One region of the Brachybacterium rhamnosum genome, then DNA from elsewhere that is predicted to be linked to it. Evidence: predicted binding sites of a transcription regulator. Region 1 holds the regulator's gene; the other holds the start of a gene.
What was found. The regulator HrcA, encoded in region 1, represses chaperone genes, less so after heat shock. The targets are predictions, from matches to a motif close to TTNGCACTCGNNNNNNNCGAGTGCNAA.
Positions count from the first base shown of each region.

Region 1 (7,791 bases):
AGACCTCCGTGCGGGCGGCCCTGGCCTGCGAGGTCGACCATCTCTCCGCGTACTCCCTCATCATCGAGGGCAACACGGCCATGGCGCGGCAGCTGCGCAAGGGCGAGATCGCGGAGCCCGACGGCGACGACATGGCGGACAAGTACGAGCTCGTCGACGACCTCGCGAGCGCGGCTGGCCTGTCCTGGTACGAGGTCTCGAACTGGGCGCGCACTCCCGCGCACCGCTCCCGGCACAACCTCGCCTACTGGCGCGGCGGCGACTGGTGGGGGATCGGCCCCGGGGCGCACCGCCATCGCGACGGGCTGCGCTCGTGGAACGTCAAGCACCCCAGCCGCTACGCCGCCCGTCTCGCGGAGGGGGAGCTGCCCGTGCAGGAGTCGGAGACGCTCGATGCGGCCACCCGGGCCACCGAGCGGATCCTGCTCGAGCTGCGGATCGCCGACGGCCTGCCCGTCGAGGCGGTGCCGGAGCAGACCCGCGACCAGATCGCCGTGCACACTGCGCGCGGTCACCTGGACCCGGCGGCCCTCGAGGCGGGCCGGCTGGTGCTGACGCGGAACGGGCGGCTGCTCGCCGACGCCGTCGTCCGCGACCTCGTGCCCTGAGCGGAGGCCCGCGCCCCACGTGACGGAGCCCCCGTCGGTCCGAGGACCGGCGGGGGCTCCGTGCCGGGTGGGTGGTGCGGCCCGCGGCCGCGGGGCTCACTTCACCAGGCGGATGTTCAGCGGGTAGTTCCACCAGATGCCCTGGTTGGCCTTGACCGCGCCGACGATGGCGAAGATGACGTGCAGCAGCGCCGGGACCCACACGAGCGGGAAGAGGATCGAGCCGATGCCGAGGGTGACCACCGCGAGGATCGTGATCACGATGGAGAGCACGACCTCCGCGATCACGGTGGCGATCGCGGCGTTGAGCGACTCCGCGGCGTTGTAGCGCACGTAGCGGTCACGGTCCTTGTAGACCAGGAAGATGATCAGCGGACCGACCCAGCCCAGGAAGCCCGCGCCGATGACGTAGCCGAGCACGGCGGAGAGCTGCGCGAACATCGACCACATGCGGGAGTCGGAGGGGCTCACGGGCTGCCCCGAGAGCGGCCCGTCGTAGGCGCCCGAGAAGCCGGGGGGAAGCGGCGCGGCCGACGGGTGCGCGTCGCCGGTGTAGCCCTGGGGGCCGCCCTGGGGCGCACCGTACGGGGCCTGACCCGCGCCGGGCTGACCGGCGCCGTAGGGCTGGTGCTGGGCGCCCGGCTGCTGGCCCGACGGAGCGGGGCCGGCGGAGGCCGCGCCATCCGCGGCGGGAGCCTGGTGGGGCGAGGGCGCGCCGTACGGCGAGCCGGTGCCGGCGGAGGACGGCGCCCCGTAGGGCGACTGCGGCGCCGCGTACGGGGAGGACGCGGCGGCGCCCTCCGGGGCGGCAGCGGGCTGGGAGCCCGGGGCCTGGCCGGTGCCGGGCGCCGGCTCCGACGCGGCCTTCTCGGCTCCCGAGCTCTGCGGGGCGCTCTGGTAAGGATCGGTCGCGGGACGACCGCCGAAGGGATCGTGCGGGTACTCGTTCTGGCTCATGGCCCCTCCTCGGGAACGGCGCCGGCGGGACCGGCGATCTCGTGGACAGGGTCCAGCCTACGGAGCGCGGGCGCACGCGTCACCGTGGCGAGCCGCCGTGGCGCCCGGGGGACATCCCCCAGGCGCGGGGGACCGCCGGGGGTCAGGCGTCGACGGTCACGAAGTCGATGAGCTCCTCGATGCGGCCCGAGAGCGTCGGCTCGACGTCCGCGTACGAGCGGACGGTGGCGAGGATGCGCTGCCAGCCGCGGGCGATGTCCGCCTGGTCCTCGTGGGGCCAGCCGAGCGCGGCGAGCGTGCCGACCTTGATGTCGGTGCCGCGCGGCACGTGCGGCCAGGCGGGGATGCCCACGCGGGCCGGCTTCACGGCCTGCCACACGTCGATGTACGGATGCCCGAGCACGAGGACGTTGCCGCGGGCCCCGGGCTGCGTGAGCGCCTCCTGCGCGATCCGGGTCTCCTTGGAGCCCGTCACGAGGTGGTCGACGAGCACGCCGATGCGGCGGGTCGGGGAGGGGCCGAACTCGCGGATGCGCTCCACGAGGTTGTCCGCGCCGTCGAGCAGCTCGACGACGACGCCCTCGATGCGCAGGTCGTGGCCCCAGACCTTCTGGACGAGCTCGGCGTCGTGCTTGCCCTCGACCCAGATGCGGGACGCCCGGGCGGTGCGGGCGCGGGCGCCCTCGACGTAGACGGAGCCGCTCGCGGAGCGCTTGGGACCCGCGGGGGCCTGCATCGCGACGGCCCGGGTGAGGACGACGGGCTTGCCGTCGATCATGTAGCCGGGGCCCAGCGGGAAGGAGCGGACCCTGCCGCGGCCGTCCTCGAGCTCGACGACCGTCTCCCCGGCGATCTTCTCGACCCGCAGGATCGCGCCGGTGAAGCCGGTCGAGGCCTCCTCGACGACGAGGCCGCGCTGGGCCGGCACCTCCCGGGAGGCGGGACGGCTGCGGTGGTGGGACGGCGGGCCGGAGGCGAGCACGTCTCGGCTGTAGCGGTCGGGGAATCGCGAGGTCGGGGCAGGCACGCCCGGCACCGTACACCGGCATCGGCGCCGTTCCGGGGCACCACGCTGGGGCAGCCGGAACGGCGGCCAGGACGGCGGCCGTCTCAGGCTGGATGCGCTCCGGACCCGGCCCACAGCCGCACCGCCGCATAGCTGCGCCACGGCCGCCAGCTCTCCACCACCGCGGGGTCCTCACCCGCACCGGCGGCGACCATCGCCCGCTTCAGGACGGCGTCGGAGGCGGGGAAGGCGTCCGGATCGCTGCCCGCGCGGATCGCCGCGCAGGCGAGGGTCCAGGGTCCGATACCGGGCACCGCGGCGAGCTCCTCCGAGGTCGGCGCCCGGTCCGGGAGATCCGCGAACAGCGCGGCTGTCCCGAGCACCGTGCGGGTGCGGGACCGCGTGAGCCCGAGCTCGTCGCGCAGCCGATCGGGATCGACCCGGGCGAGCGCTCCGGGGCGAGGGAACCGGCGCAGCGGGCCGACGGGCGTCGCCGCCGTCCCCTCGCCGTGCGCCGCGAGCAGCCGGGAGCCGAACAGGCGGCCGGCCGCGAGGGAGACCTGCTGACCGAGGACGATGAGGACCACCGCCTCGAACGGATCCGGGTACCGGGTGATGCGCAGCCCGGGCCGCGCGGCGACCTGCGCGGCGAGCACGGGGGAGCGGGAGAGGTGCGCGTCGATCGGCGCGAGGTCCGCGTCGAGGTCGAACCAGCGGCGCACCTGGGCCTGCAGGTCCTCGAGCACGGCCGGGTCCGCGGCGGGGGTGCGCAAGGTGATGCCGTCCGGCCGCGGGGTGAGCGTGACGGGCACCGGGCCGGCTGGGCCGGTGAGGAGGCGGGTCAGGGCTCCGGCCTCCGGATCGAGATGGTCCAGGCCCGTGATCGTGTGCGCCGCGAGGGAGCCCCACGCCGCGACGGCGTCGAGGGGCCCGCGGCAGGGGACGAGGATCTCGGTGCTCAGAACAGCCGCGCCCCGTCCTCCGCGGAGGGCTCCTCGAGGGCGAGCAGGGCCCGCTTGCGCTCGAGACCACCCGCGTAGCCGGTGAGGGAGCCGTCGGCCCCCACGACGCGGTGGCAGGGGACGATGATGCTGATCGGGTTGTGGCCGACGGCCTGGCCGACGCGCTGGGCGAGGCCCGGCCCGCCCAGCTCGCGGGCGATCTCGCCGTAGGTGATGGTCGTCCCGTAGGGGATCTCGCGCAGCCGGGCCCAGACCCGTTCGGAGAACTCGCCGCCGGCGGTGCGCACGGGCACGTCGAAGTCCGTGCGCTCCCCGTCGAGGTACTCGCCGATCTGGATCGCGACCGCGGAGAGCACGGGATCCTCGCCCGCGGCGACCTCGGGGCCCTCACTGCCGGGGGCGAAGGGGTAGGTGTGGCCCGGGAAGTAGAGGCCCACGAGCGCGTCACCCTCGGCGAGGGTCGTGAGCGGGCCGAGGGTGCTCGGCAGGACGGCATGGCGTGCGGTCATCGGGACCTCCTGGATCTCCGTCGTCATGCACGGTAGTCGCCTGCCGGCGCCGTCGTGTGAGGCGGGCACGTGAGGCGGTCGCCCGCCGTGGTGCACGCCCGTGGCGAACGCCTCCCGGGGAGGGGTCCCGGGGACGCGTAAGATTGGCACTCGGCGGCCCCGGGTGCCAGCGTCCCGCCGGCGCCCCGCAGCACGGCCGCCGCACGGCACCACCGCACACGGACCAGGGAGGTGAGAGGGACGGATCCCCGCAAGCTGCAGATCCTCGGCGCGATCGTCGAGGACTACGTCGCGACCCGCGAGCCCGTCGGCTCGAAGTCCCTGCTCGAACGGCACGAGCTCGGCGTCTCCGCCGCGACCGTGCGCAACGACATGTCCGCCCTCGAGGAGGAGGGGCTCATCACGCAGCCCCACACCTCCGCCGGCCGCGTCCCCACCGACAAGGGCTACCGCGCCTTCGTCGACCACGTCGCGGCGATCAAGCCGCTCTCCACCCCCGAGCGCCGCGCGATCCGTGCGCTGCTCGAGGACTCCGGCGACGTCGAGGAGCTGCTCGCCCGCACGGTGCGGCTGCTCGCCCAGCTCACCCAGCAGGTCGCCATGGTCCAGTACCCGGCCCGCCGGCAGGCCCGCATCCGCCACGTGGAGCTCGTGAAGGTCGCCGAGTCCCTGCTGCTGGTCGTGCTCATCACCGAGTCCGGCCGCGTGGACCAGCGCACGATCCCCGTCACCCCGGGGCGCTCCGCGGAGCACTACGCGGGCATGCGCGATGCGCTGAACCGGGCGGTCGCGGGCCGTGAGGTCACCGATCTCGCCGCCCCGCTCGGGGAGCTGCTCGAGACCGTGCCGCCGATCGACCGTCCGGCGGTCGTGGAGGTCTCCGAGGCGCTGGTCGCGCTCGCGGCGAGCCGCGCCGAGGGCCGGATCATGATGGCCGGCACCGCCAACCTGGCGCGCTCCGCCGAGGACTTCTCCCGGGACGTCGAGCCGCTGCTCGACGTGCTCGAGGAGCAGCTCGTGCTGCTGCGGCTGTTCACCGAGATGCACGCCTCCCCGGGCGCGGTCGAGGTGCGCATCGGTTCCGAGCTGCGCGACCAGGCGCTGAACCAGGCCGCGGTCGTGGGCGCCGGCTACGGGGCGGGATCGCACGTCGCGATCCTGGGCCCCTCCCGCATGGACTACGTCACCGGGATCTCAACCGTGCAGGCGATCGCCCGCTACGTCTCCCGCTTCCTCGCATGACCCTCCTCCTGAACGCACCCCTCCCGACCACGCAAGGACCCACCAGGTGAACGACGACTACTACGAGCTCCTCGGCGTCTCGAAGGACGCCACCACCGAGGAGATCAAGAAGGCGTACCGGAAGCTCGCCCGCTCCCTCCACCCGGACGTCAACCCGGACCCGGAGGCCGCCGAGAAGTTCAAGAAGGTCTCCCAGGCCTACGAGACGCTCTCCCACGAGGACAAGCGCCGCCAGTACGACATGGGCGGCGGCCCGGGCATGGGCGGCGCCGGTTTCGGCGGCTTCGGCGGCGCGGGCGGCTTCGACATGGGCGACATCTTCGACATGTTCGCCGGGGCCGCGGGCATGGGCGGCCGCGGTCGCGGCCAGGGCCCGATCCCGCGCCGCCGCCGGGGCGGTGACGTGCTGCGCCGCGCCACGATCGACCTCCGCGACGTGGTCTTCGGCTCCGAGCAGAAGGTCTCCTACCGCACCGCCGTGCTCTGCGAGCGCTGCGACGGCTCCTGCAGCGAGCCGGGCACGAGCCCCACCCGCTGCACCGCCTGCAACGGCTCCGGCCACGTGCAGCGCGTCGCCCAGTCGCTCCTCGGCCAGATGGTGACCATGGCGCCCTGCCCCACCTGTGAGGGCCACGGCGACGTCATCGAGTCGCCCTGCACGGCCTGCTCCGGCCACGGCCGGATCTCCCAGCAGCGCGAGGTCACCGTCCGCATCCCCTCGGGCGTCGAGACCGGCACCCGGATCCAGCTGCGCGGCGAGGGCGAGGTGGGCGAGGCCGGGGGCCCCGCCGGCGACCTCTTCGTCGAGCTCTCGGTCAACGACCACGAGACCTTCGCACGCTCGGGCGACGACCTCGTCACGACCCTCGCGGTCCCGATGACCTCCGCGGCGCTCGGCGCGACGATCCCGCTCGAGACCTTCGACGGCGTCCAGCAGGTGGAGATCCGCGCCGGCTCCCAGCCCGGCGAGGAGTTCGTGCTCAAGGGCCTCGGCGTCACGCCGCTGCGTCGCGAGCGCCGTGGTGACATCCGCGTCGTGCTCGACGTCGATGTGCCCTCCTCGCTCACGGACGAGCAGCGTGACCTGCTCGAGCAGTTCGCGGCGCTGCGCGGCGACGAGGCGGACCGCCCCAGCCCGCGCGTGCACGGCCCGTTCGCGAAGCTCCGCGAGCGCCTGCGCGACCTCTGAGCCGCGCAGCGCGCTGACCCCCGATCCCGGCACCTGGAGCGGACATGCCCACCACGCCCCCCGGATTCCTGATCCTCGACGACGCCCTCGAGGGCGCCGCGGAGGGTGATGCGCTCACCCTCGACGGCGAGGAGGGTCGCCACGCCGCGAAGGTCGCCCGGATCGGCGTGGGGGAGCAGGTGCTCCTCACCGACGGCCCGGGCCGCCAGGTCCTCGCCGAGGTCACCGCCGCGGCCAAGGAGCAGCTCGAGCTGCGCCTGCTCGGCGATCCGAGCGCCCCGGCCCCGCGGCTCCCGCGGCTCGCCCTCGTGCAGGCGCTCGCGACGGGCGGGCGCGACGAGCAGGCGGTCGAGTCCGCGACCGAGCTCGGCGCGGATCGCATCGTGCCGTGGATCGCGGAGCGCTCCGTCTCCGTGTGGCGCGGGGAGAAGCTGCGCAAGGGCCGTGCCCGCTGGCAGGGCACCGTCCGCGCGGCGGTCAAGCAGTGCCGGCGACCGGGCATCCCCGAGGTCGACGAGCCCGTCGCCACCGCCGCCCTCGCCGAGCAGGTCGCCGCGACGACCGCCTCGGGCGGGATCGTGCTCGTCCTGCACGAGCAGGAGTCGGTGGGGCTCATGTCGCTCGTCGCCGAGCTCCGCCATGCCGGGGGAGCTGTGCCCGAGATCGTCGTGGTGGTGGGCCCCGAGGGCGGCATCGCCCCCGCTGAGCTCGACCGGCTCCGCTCTGCGGGCGCCCGCTCCGTGCTGCTGGGACCCGAGGTGCTGCGCTCCTCGACCGCCGGACCCGCCGCGCTCGCGGTGCTGAGCACGCTCGTGGGTCGCTGGGGCTGATCCCGCACTCGGCGGGAATCGGGAGAGCGACGGCCGGAGGGGCCATCGCGTGGCTGCTCGCCGCACTCCCGTCCGCTCCTGCTGGTGCTCGGCGTCGTCGTCTTCACCCGCCTCTCCCAGCACATGGCACGCGCCCCGGCCACGGAGCGCCCAGGACCCCGCCGGCTCGTGGCCGACGGGGTCCTGAGTGATGAGGGAGTCGCGGTCAGACGGCGGCGGCCTGCAGGGCCTTCGCGGTCGCGGCCTCGAGGCCGGCGGTGAGCGCGGCGGCCTTCTCCTCGCGGGCGGTGATCTCGCCCTCCACGGAGAGGTCCTCGCCGAAGCCGAGGCCGATCTCGGCGACGACGTCCGCACCCACGCGGCGCATGAGGGCGCCCAGGTGGCCGAGCACCTCGGCGGCGTCCATCCAGCCGTAGCCGACGATCACGGTGGGCAGCTCGGCCCACTCGGTGTACAGCCAGTCCACGGCGTTCTTGAGCGCGCCGGTG
Region 1 covers NZ_BAAAIS010000003.1:408,383-416,173, reverse strand. Annotated here, with positions in the region: gene hemW (radical SAM family heme chaperone HemW) at 1-608, shown strand, start outside; gene ABD080_RS12020 (DUF4870 domain-containing protein) at 705-1,565, opposite strand; gene ABD080_RS12015 (DUF3097 domain-containing protein) at 1,708-2,601, opposite strand; gene ABD080_RS12010 (DNA-3-methyladenine glycosylase family protein) at 2,676-3,521, opposite strand; gene ABD080_RS12005 (methylated-DNA--[protein]-cysteine S-methyltransferase) at 3,530-4,042, opposite strand; gene hrcA (heat-inducible transcriptional repressor HrcA) at 4,274-5,284, shown strand; gene dnaJ (molecular chaperone DnaJ) at 5,331-6,473, shown strand; gene ABD080_RS11990 (16S rRNA (uracil(1498)-N(3))-methyltransferase) at 6,518-7,303, shown strand; gene ABD080_RS11985 (NADPH-dependent FMN reductase) at 7,509-7,791, opposite strand, start outside.

Region 2 (7,791 bases), on a different contig from region 1:
GCGGCGCCGCCCGCGACAGCACCGCCCGCGGCGGCTCCGGCGACGGCCGGGAAGGCGGCCGTGGGGGTGGGCGGCGCGGTCATGGGGGCGGTGTCGGGCTCGGGCGCCGGGGCGGCGGCCCCTGCGGCTGCCGCGGTCGAGGGACCGGGCTGCGCGGGCGACGCGGGGTCGGCCGAGGGGCGGACCACGGTCCAGGCGTCCACCTCCGGGGCGTCCCCGGGGTCGGCGGCGGCGTCGGCGTCCGCGGCGGGGGAGCGCGTCGGCGCCGGGTCCGGCGAGGGTCGACCTGCGCCGGGCGGCAGGGCGACGACGCCGCTGCCCTCGTTGATGCGCACCCCGCTGCTCGCGGGGACCGGCTCGTGCGGCTCGGTGGGCGGGCCGGCGTCCAGCGGCACGGAGGCCTCCGGCGCGGCGGTGAGCGGGGCGAGCGAGGTGTCGGGCTCGGCAGCGGGGGCGGCGTCGGTCTCGGTCTCGGACCCGGTCTCGGGCTCCGCCGCAGGAGCGGCGTCGGCCGCGGGGGCGGAGGGGGAGCCCGCCTCGGGCGCGGAGCCGGCACTCTGCTCGAAGGCCTGCTTCGCGGAGGGGTTCGTCGCGAGGATCCACGAGCGCGCGGCCTCCGGGCAGGACGGGTTCGTCACGATGGCGTCGTGCAGCTCGGGATGGCTCTGCGTGAGCTCGAGCAGCCGCTCCGGCGCGGTGCGCGGGTCGCGCGCCTCCTGCTCGGGCGTTCGAGGTGTCGTCACATCCGTCTCCGATTCCGTCGTCCCGGCCGCAGTCTCGGCCGAGTCCGGGCGAGCACGATACAGGTCCCGCCTCCGGACGCCGGTGAGCCGGCGGCGCGGCCGGCCCCGTGACGGCACCTCCACCGGGTCAGATCCCGACCGCGGAGTCGTCGATCACCGGCAGGGCCGTGGTCTGGGTCATCGGCTCGCCGTCCTCCCGCAGCGGGCGCACGCGCAGCCAGTAGAAGCCGTGCGAGCCGAGGGTCAGGGTGAGCGAGCCGTCCTCCGCGATCGGCGGGAACTCGTGGCCGCCGAACAGGTCCCGCATGGTGCGCCGCTCGAGCCCGGTGACGTCGAGCGTCGTCGTCACGGGATGCGCCGCCAGGTTGAACACGCACAGCAGGGTCTCGGCGTGCTCGGCGGCGTCCTCTCGATATTCGGCGCCGTCGTAGCTGCGCGTGAAGGCGAGGACCCGCTCCGAGTCCGCCGCGACAGGCCCGTACTCGCCCATGCCGAAGGCCTCGTGGGCGCGGCGCACCGCGAGCATCCCCCGCACGAAGTGCAGCAGCGAGCTCGAGTGCGCCATCTGCGCCTCCACGTTCGCGGTCGCGTAGTGGTAGACGAGGTTCTGCACCACCGGCAGGTACAGCTTCCCGGGGTCCGTGATCTCGCTGAACCCGGCGTTGCGGTCGGGGGTCCACTGCATCGGGGTGCGCACCGCGTCGCGGTCCTCGAGCCAGATGTTGTCCCCCATGCCGATCTCGTCCCCGTAGTAGAGGAACGGCGAGCCGGGCAGCGAGAGCAGCAGGGCGTGGATCAGCTCGAGCTCGGCGCGGGAGTTGTCCAGCAGCGGGGCGAGGCGGCGGCGGATGCCGACGTTCGCGCGCATCCGCGAGTCCGGCGCGTACCAGCCGAGCATCGCCGCGCGGTCCTCCGGCGAGACCATCTCGAGGGTCAGCTCGTCGTGGTTGCGCAGGAAGGTGCCCCACTGGGCGCCGCGGGGGATCGACGGGGTCTGGGCCATGATGTCGATGATGTGCCGGGCGGAGCCCTCGCGCAGGGCGTAGAACAGCCGCGGCATCACCGGGAAGTGGAAGCACATGTGGCACTCCGGGGACTCCTCGGAGCCGAAGTACTCGACCACGTCGTTCGGCCACTGGTTCGCCTCGGCGATGATCACGCGGCCCGGCCAGTGCTCGTCGACGAAGGCGCGCAGCTCCGCGAGGAACGCGTGGGTGGCGGGGAGGTTCTCGCCGTCAGTGCCCTCCTCCTCGTAGAGGTAGGGGATCGCGTCCGCGCGGAACCCGTCGATGCCCTTGTCCAGCCAGAACCGCACGACGTCGAGCATCGCCTGCCGCACGGCGGGGTTCTCGAAGTTCAGGTCGGGCTGGTGGGAGAAGAAGCGGTGCCAGTAGAACTGCCGGCGCACCGGGTCGAAGCTCCAGTTGCTCTCCTCCGTGTCCACGAAGATGATGCGCGCGTCCTGGTACTTCTCGTCGGTGTCCGACCACACGTAGAAGTCCCCGTACGGGCCCTCGGGGTCGGAGCGGGACTCGAGGAACCACGGGTGCTTGTCGCTCGTGTGGTTCATCGGCAGGTCGATGATGACGCGGATCCCCCGACGGTGCGCCTCGGAGACGAGCCGCTCGAAGTCGGTGATCGACCCGAACTCCGGCAGCACCGCCTCGTAGTCGGAGATGTCGTAGCCGCCGTCGCGCAGCGGGGACGCGAAGAAGGGCGGCAGCCACAGGCAGTCGATGCCCAGCCACTGCAGGTAGTCGAGGCGCTCGATGAGCCCGCCGAAGTCGCCCGTGCCGTCCCCGTTGCCGTCCGCGAAGGCGCGCACGAGCACCTCGTAGAACACGGCGCGGCGGTACCAGTGTGGGTCGTAGTCGACCCCCGGTCCCTGCGGGGCGAACTGGGCGGAGTTCAGGGGCATCGGTTCCTCCAGGGGGAGTAATGACCGCCGCGGCGTGCGCGCCCGGTCGCGGGCGATGGCGACACGGTACTGCGCGGGCGGCCCCGCCGTAGCATGGGCCCGATCATCCGGGGGACGGGGAGGCGCATGAGCGAGCAGTGGGGCCCGCAGGGGCCGACGTCGGCCCAGCCGGGCCGTCCGAACGGTCAGGGCCCGCAGGGCGGGTACCCGCAGCCGCCCGCGCCCCCGCAGGGCCGCCGCTGGGGGATCTGGATCGCCGTCGGCTGTCTCGCCCTCCTGCTCGTGCTGCTGCTCGTCGCGACGATCGGCGGCGTCGTCTACCTCGTGGGTCGCGACGGTCGCGAGGACCCGCCCTCGACGACCAGCGCCCCCGCGACCGTGACCTTCACCGGCACCACCTTCACGCTGACCCATCCCGACACCTGGGCGGAGGGCGACCGCACCCCGGACACCGGCATGGAGCTGAACCTGCGCCGCACCGCCGGTCAGGAGGAGGACGACGACGGCATGCAGCACGGGGACAACGTGACCGTCTACCAGTTCCAGTCGGAGCGGCAGGCCGTCGCCGAGTGCCGCTGGCAGGCCCCGTTCCTGGGGTGGGGCTTCGACGACCACGAGGACGCCGAGGAGCTCGACCGGACGGAGGTGGGCGGCGCCCCGGCCGCGCACCACCGGGTGCACGGCACGTGGGACGGCCAGCCGGTCGTCGCGGAGACCTGGTGCCTGGACGTGGACGGCGGCGTGCTGCAGATCGTCGCGGAGACCTACGGCGCGGAGGAGATCTCCTCCGAGGAGGCCCGGATCGTCTCGAGCCTCGTGGTCACCGCGGGCTGAGCGGGCCGGCTCAGCCCTCCTGCCAGCTCCAGTCCTCGAGCAGCTGACGCGCCGCCTCGGGCTGCTCCTGCTCCGTGGCCGGCGCCGACTCCGTGAGCACGGCGATCGCCGCGGTGCCGTCGGCCGCGCAGACCAGATCGGCGCGATAGGCGTCCACGGGCACGGCCTCGAGGGTGCGGCGGTCCGTGGTGCGGCCGTCGAGCGGCGGGGGATCGGCGAGTTCGGTGCCGACCTGGGCGAGGCCCTGGGTGAGCGAGCCGGCCTGCAGGGCGTCGCACAGGGCGGAGGGCCCGGTGCCGTCCTGCGAGCGGAGGATCGAGATGCGCTGCGTGGAATCCGCGGACTCGAGGCCGGCGACGAGGGTGAGTCCCGCGCCCGCGGGCGCGCTGCGGGCGCCCCAGCCTGCCGGGGAGACGGTGGTGAAGCTGCCGCCGTCGATCGCGGTCCCCACCGGCTCCGCCCGGGCGATCGCCATGCCCGCGCCGACCGCCACCCAGAGCGCGGAGACCACGAGGAAGGCGATCGCGCCGGCCCGCCGTCGCGGATCGTCCCGGAGCGAGCGCAGCAGGGCGCGTGCGCGTCCCGCGCTGCTCGTGCCGCCGCTCATGGTCCCCTCCTCCGTCGGCCCCGCCCCACGCTAGACCGGGAGCGCCCCGTGCCCGCGCGCGTTGTGGACAGCCGGCGGGCAGCGCCGCGGGCGGGCCTCAGCCCCGCTCGACCCGCCAATCCACCGGTGCGGCGCCCTGCTGCTCGAGCAGGGCGTTCACCTGCGAGAACGGCCGGGAGCCGAAGAACCCGCGGGAGGCGGAGAGCGGGCTCGGGTGCGGCGAGGCCACGTGCGGCACGTCCCCCAGCATCGGCACGAGGGATTGCGCGTCGCGGCCCCAGAGCACGGCGACGAGCGGACCGCCGCGCTCCACGAGAGAGCGGATCGCGAGCTCGGTGACCTCCTCCCAGCCGCGGCGGCGGTGCGAGGCCGGTGCCCCGGGCCGCACGGTGAGCACCCGGTTCAGCAGCATCACGCCCTGCTCCTGCCAGGCGGTGAGGTCCCCGTGGGAGGCGGGCGGGATCCCGAGATCGGCCTCGAGCTCCTTGTAGATGTTCACGAGCGAGCGGGGGAGCGGGCGCACATGCCGCTCGACCGCGAAGGAGAGGCCGATCGGGTGGCCCGGGGTGGGGTAGGGGTCCTGGCCGACGATCAGCACGCGCACGTCCGCGAGCGGGGTGGTGAAGGCGCGCAGCACGTCCTCGCCGGCGGGCAGGTAGCCGTGTCCCGCGGCGACCTCCTCGCGGAGGAAGCCGCCGATCCCGTGGATGCGCTCCTCCACGGGGGCGAGGGCGCGGGCCCAGTCCTCGGCGAGGGTCTGCGAGAGGGGTCGGGGAGTGCTCGGCATGGTTCCAGTGTGGCAGGGGCGACAGGTCCCCGCGCGGCGGGCGGCGCGCCGCCGACGCCCGCCCCGCGCGCCGCCGTAGGGTCGATCCATGCCCGCCGAGCTCCCCTCCGATCCGTCCGCGTCCGCCCTCTCCGAGAGCGACCGCCGGATCCTCGAGCTCGAATCGCGCACCTTCCGCTACGTGGGGGCGAAGGAGCGGGCGATCCGCGAGGAGATCGGCATCTCCCGCATCGCCTACTACGTGCGTCTGAACGCGCTGCTGGACTCCCCGGACGCGCTCCGCACGGCACCCGCGCTCGTGCACCGGCTGCGCGGTCGGCGCGTCTCCGCGGACCCGTCTTCCGCCGCTTCGCAGGATCCGGGCCAGGTGGCCTGAGCCGCCGCATCCGTCGGGACGCGGAGCGTGTGCTCCCGCGACCTCCCCGGCCGAGCTGGTTCAATGGGCCCGTGGCAGATTCCCAGTACCCCTACCCGCCCGACCGGTTCGACGACGAGGCGGACGCCTCCTCGTTCCACGGCGCCCACCGCGCCGAGGAGCCGTTCTGGCGCCAGAACCTGGTCTACATCGTCATCATCGCGGCCGCGTTCGTGACCCTGGTGGTGCTGCTGTTCGTGATCGGGAACCTCGGTCGCGGCGGGGACGAGCGCTCCGCGGATCCCACGACCCCGGCCGCCTCCTCGGAGGCCGCGCAGAGCGACGGCGGCGGCGCCTCGGAGGCCCCGGCCGCGGAGGCCGACAAGTCCACCCCCGTCCTCGTCGTCAACGCCGGCGGCATCAACGGCCTGGCCGGGACCTGGCAGAGCGCCCTCGAGGACGACGGCTGGGAGAAGGTCGACGTCGGCACCGCGGACAACCGCCAGCAGGAGGCCGTGGTCTTCTACCGCGACGAGGCGGACGCCGCGAGCGCCCAGGCCCTCGCGGACTCGGTGGGCGCCGGCGAGGCCCGCCAGAGCGACGAGTACGACGCGAGCATCACCTTCGTGGCGATCGAGGAGCCGGCCGACGACTTCGGCTCGGGCGACGGCGAGGGCTGAGCGCCCGGCAGAGCCCCGAGGACGGGCCGCCCACGCCGACCGGACTGCACGTCCGGGGCGCAGGGCGGCCCGTTCTGCATCAGACCGGGAGCCGCGATGTGCTCGAGGCGAACGGGGTTAGCACTCTCAGGGGGAGAGTGCTTATGATGATCTGGCACTCGGTGCACGGGAGTGACAGCTCTCCGCGTGCCGGGCCCTGAACATTCCGATCCCGTGAGGGATCCGCCGCCGTGGGACAGGAACACGGTGTCGGATGCCGTCCGTCGCGGGCACTGGATCGGGTGGACATCACAGACACGGGAGAGATTCCACCATGGCCAAGCTCATCGCTTACGACGAGGAGGCCCGTCGCGGCCTCGAGCGCGGGATGAACCAGCTCGCTGACGCCGTCAAGGTCACCCTCGGCCCCAAGGGTCGCAACGTCGTCCTCGAGAAGTCCTGGGGCGCCCCCACGATCACCAACGACGGCGTCTCCATCGCCAAGGAGATCGAGCTCGACGACCCGTACGAGAAGATCGGTGCGGAGCTCGTCAAGGAGGTCGCCAAGAAGACGGACGACGTCGCGGGCGACGGCACCACCACCGCCACCGTCCTCGCCCAGGCCCTGGTCAAGGAGGGCCTGCGCAACGTCGCCGCCGGCGCCAACCCGATCGCGCTCAAGCGCGGCATCGACAAGGCCGTGGCCGCCGTCTCCGAGACCCTGCTCGCGCAGGCGAAGGAGATCGAGACCAAGGACCAGATCGCGAACACCGCCGCCATCTCCGCGGCCGACCCGGCGATCGGCGAGCTCATCGCCGAGGCGCTCGACAAGGTCGGCAAGGAGGGCGTGATCACGGTCGAGGAGTCCAACACCATGGGCCTCGAGCTGGAGCTCACCGAGGGCATGCGCTTCGACAAGGGCTACATCTCCGCCTACTTCGTCACCGACGCCGACCGCCAGGAGGCCGTGCTCGAGGATCCCTACATCCTCCTGCTCTCCTCCAAGGTCTCCGCCGTCAAGGACCTCCTCCCGCTGCTGGAGAAGGTCATCCAGTCCGGCAAGCCCCTCGCGATCATCGCCGAGGACGTCGAGGCCGAGGCTCTCGCCGTGCTCGTCGTCAACAAGCTCAAGGGCTCCTTCAAGTCCGTGGCCGTCAAGGCCCCCGGCTTCGGCGACCGCCGCAAGGCGATGCTCGAGGACATGGCGATCCTCACCGGCGGCCAGGTCATCTCCGAGGAGGTGGGCCTCAGCCTCGAGACCGCCGGCCTCGAGCTGCTCGGCCAGGCCCGCAAGATCGTCGTCACCAAGGACGAGACCACCATCGTCGAGGGCTCCGGCGACGCCGACCGCATCGCCGGCCGTGTGAAGCAGATCCGCACCGAGATCGAGAACTCCGATTCGGACTACGACCGTGAGAAGCTCCAGGAGCGCCTCGCGAAGCTGGCCGGCGGCGTGGCCGTCATCAAGGCCGGTGCCGCGACCGAGGTCGAGCTCAAGGAGCGCAAGCACCGCATCGAGGACGCCGTGCGCAACGCGAAGGCGGCCGTCGAGGAGGGCGTCGTCGCCGGTGGCGGCGTGGCCCTGCTGCAGGCCGGCAAGGACACCTTCGACAAGCTCACCCTCACCGGTGACGAGGCGACCGGCGCCAAGATCGTGAAGATCGCGATCGAGGCCCCGCTCAAGCAGATCGCCGTCAACGGCGGGCTCGAGGGCGGCGTCGTCGCGGAGAAGGTCAAGAGCCTCCCCGTGGGCCAGGGCCTCAACGCCGCGACCGGCGAGTACGAGGACCTCCTCGTCGCCGGCATCATCGACCCCGTCAAGGTCACCCGCTCCGCGCTGCAGAACGCGGCGTCCATCGCGGGCCTGTTCCTCACCACCGAGGCCGTC
Region 2 covers NZ_BAAAIS010000006.1:46,930-54,720, reverse strand. Annotated here, with positions in the region: gene ABD080_RS16325 (variant leucine-rich repeat-containing protein) at 1-743, opposite strand, end outside; gene treS (maltose alpha-D-glucosyltransferase) at 871-2,661, opposite strand; gene ABD080_RS16315 (hypothetical protein) at 2,788-3,495, shown strand; gene ABD080_RS16310 (hypothetical protein) at 3,506-4,102, opposite strand; gene ABD080_RS16305 (uracil-DNA glycosylase) at 4,200-4,889, opposite strand; gene ABD080_RS16300 (DUF3263 domain-containing protein) at 4,978-5,265, shown strand; gene ABD080_RS16295 (LytR C-terminal domain-containing protein) at 5,337-5,924, shown strand; gene groL (chaperonin GroEL) at 6,238-7,791, shown strand, end outside.
Region 2: the regulator HrcA is predicted to act here: its motif matches at 6,042-6,068, upstream of groL (chaperonin GroEL).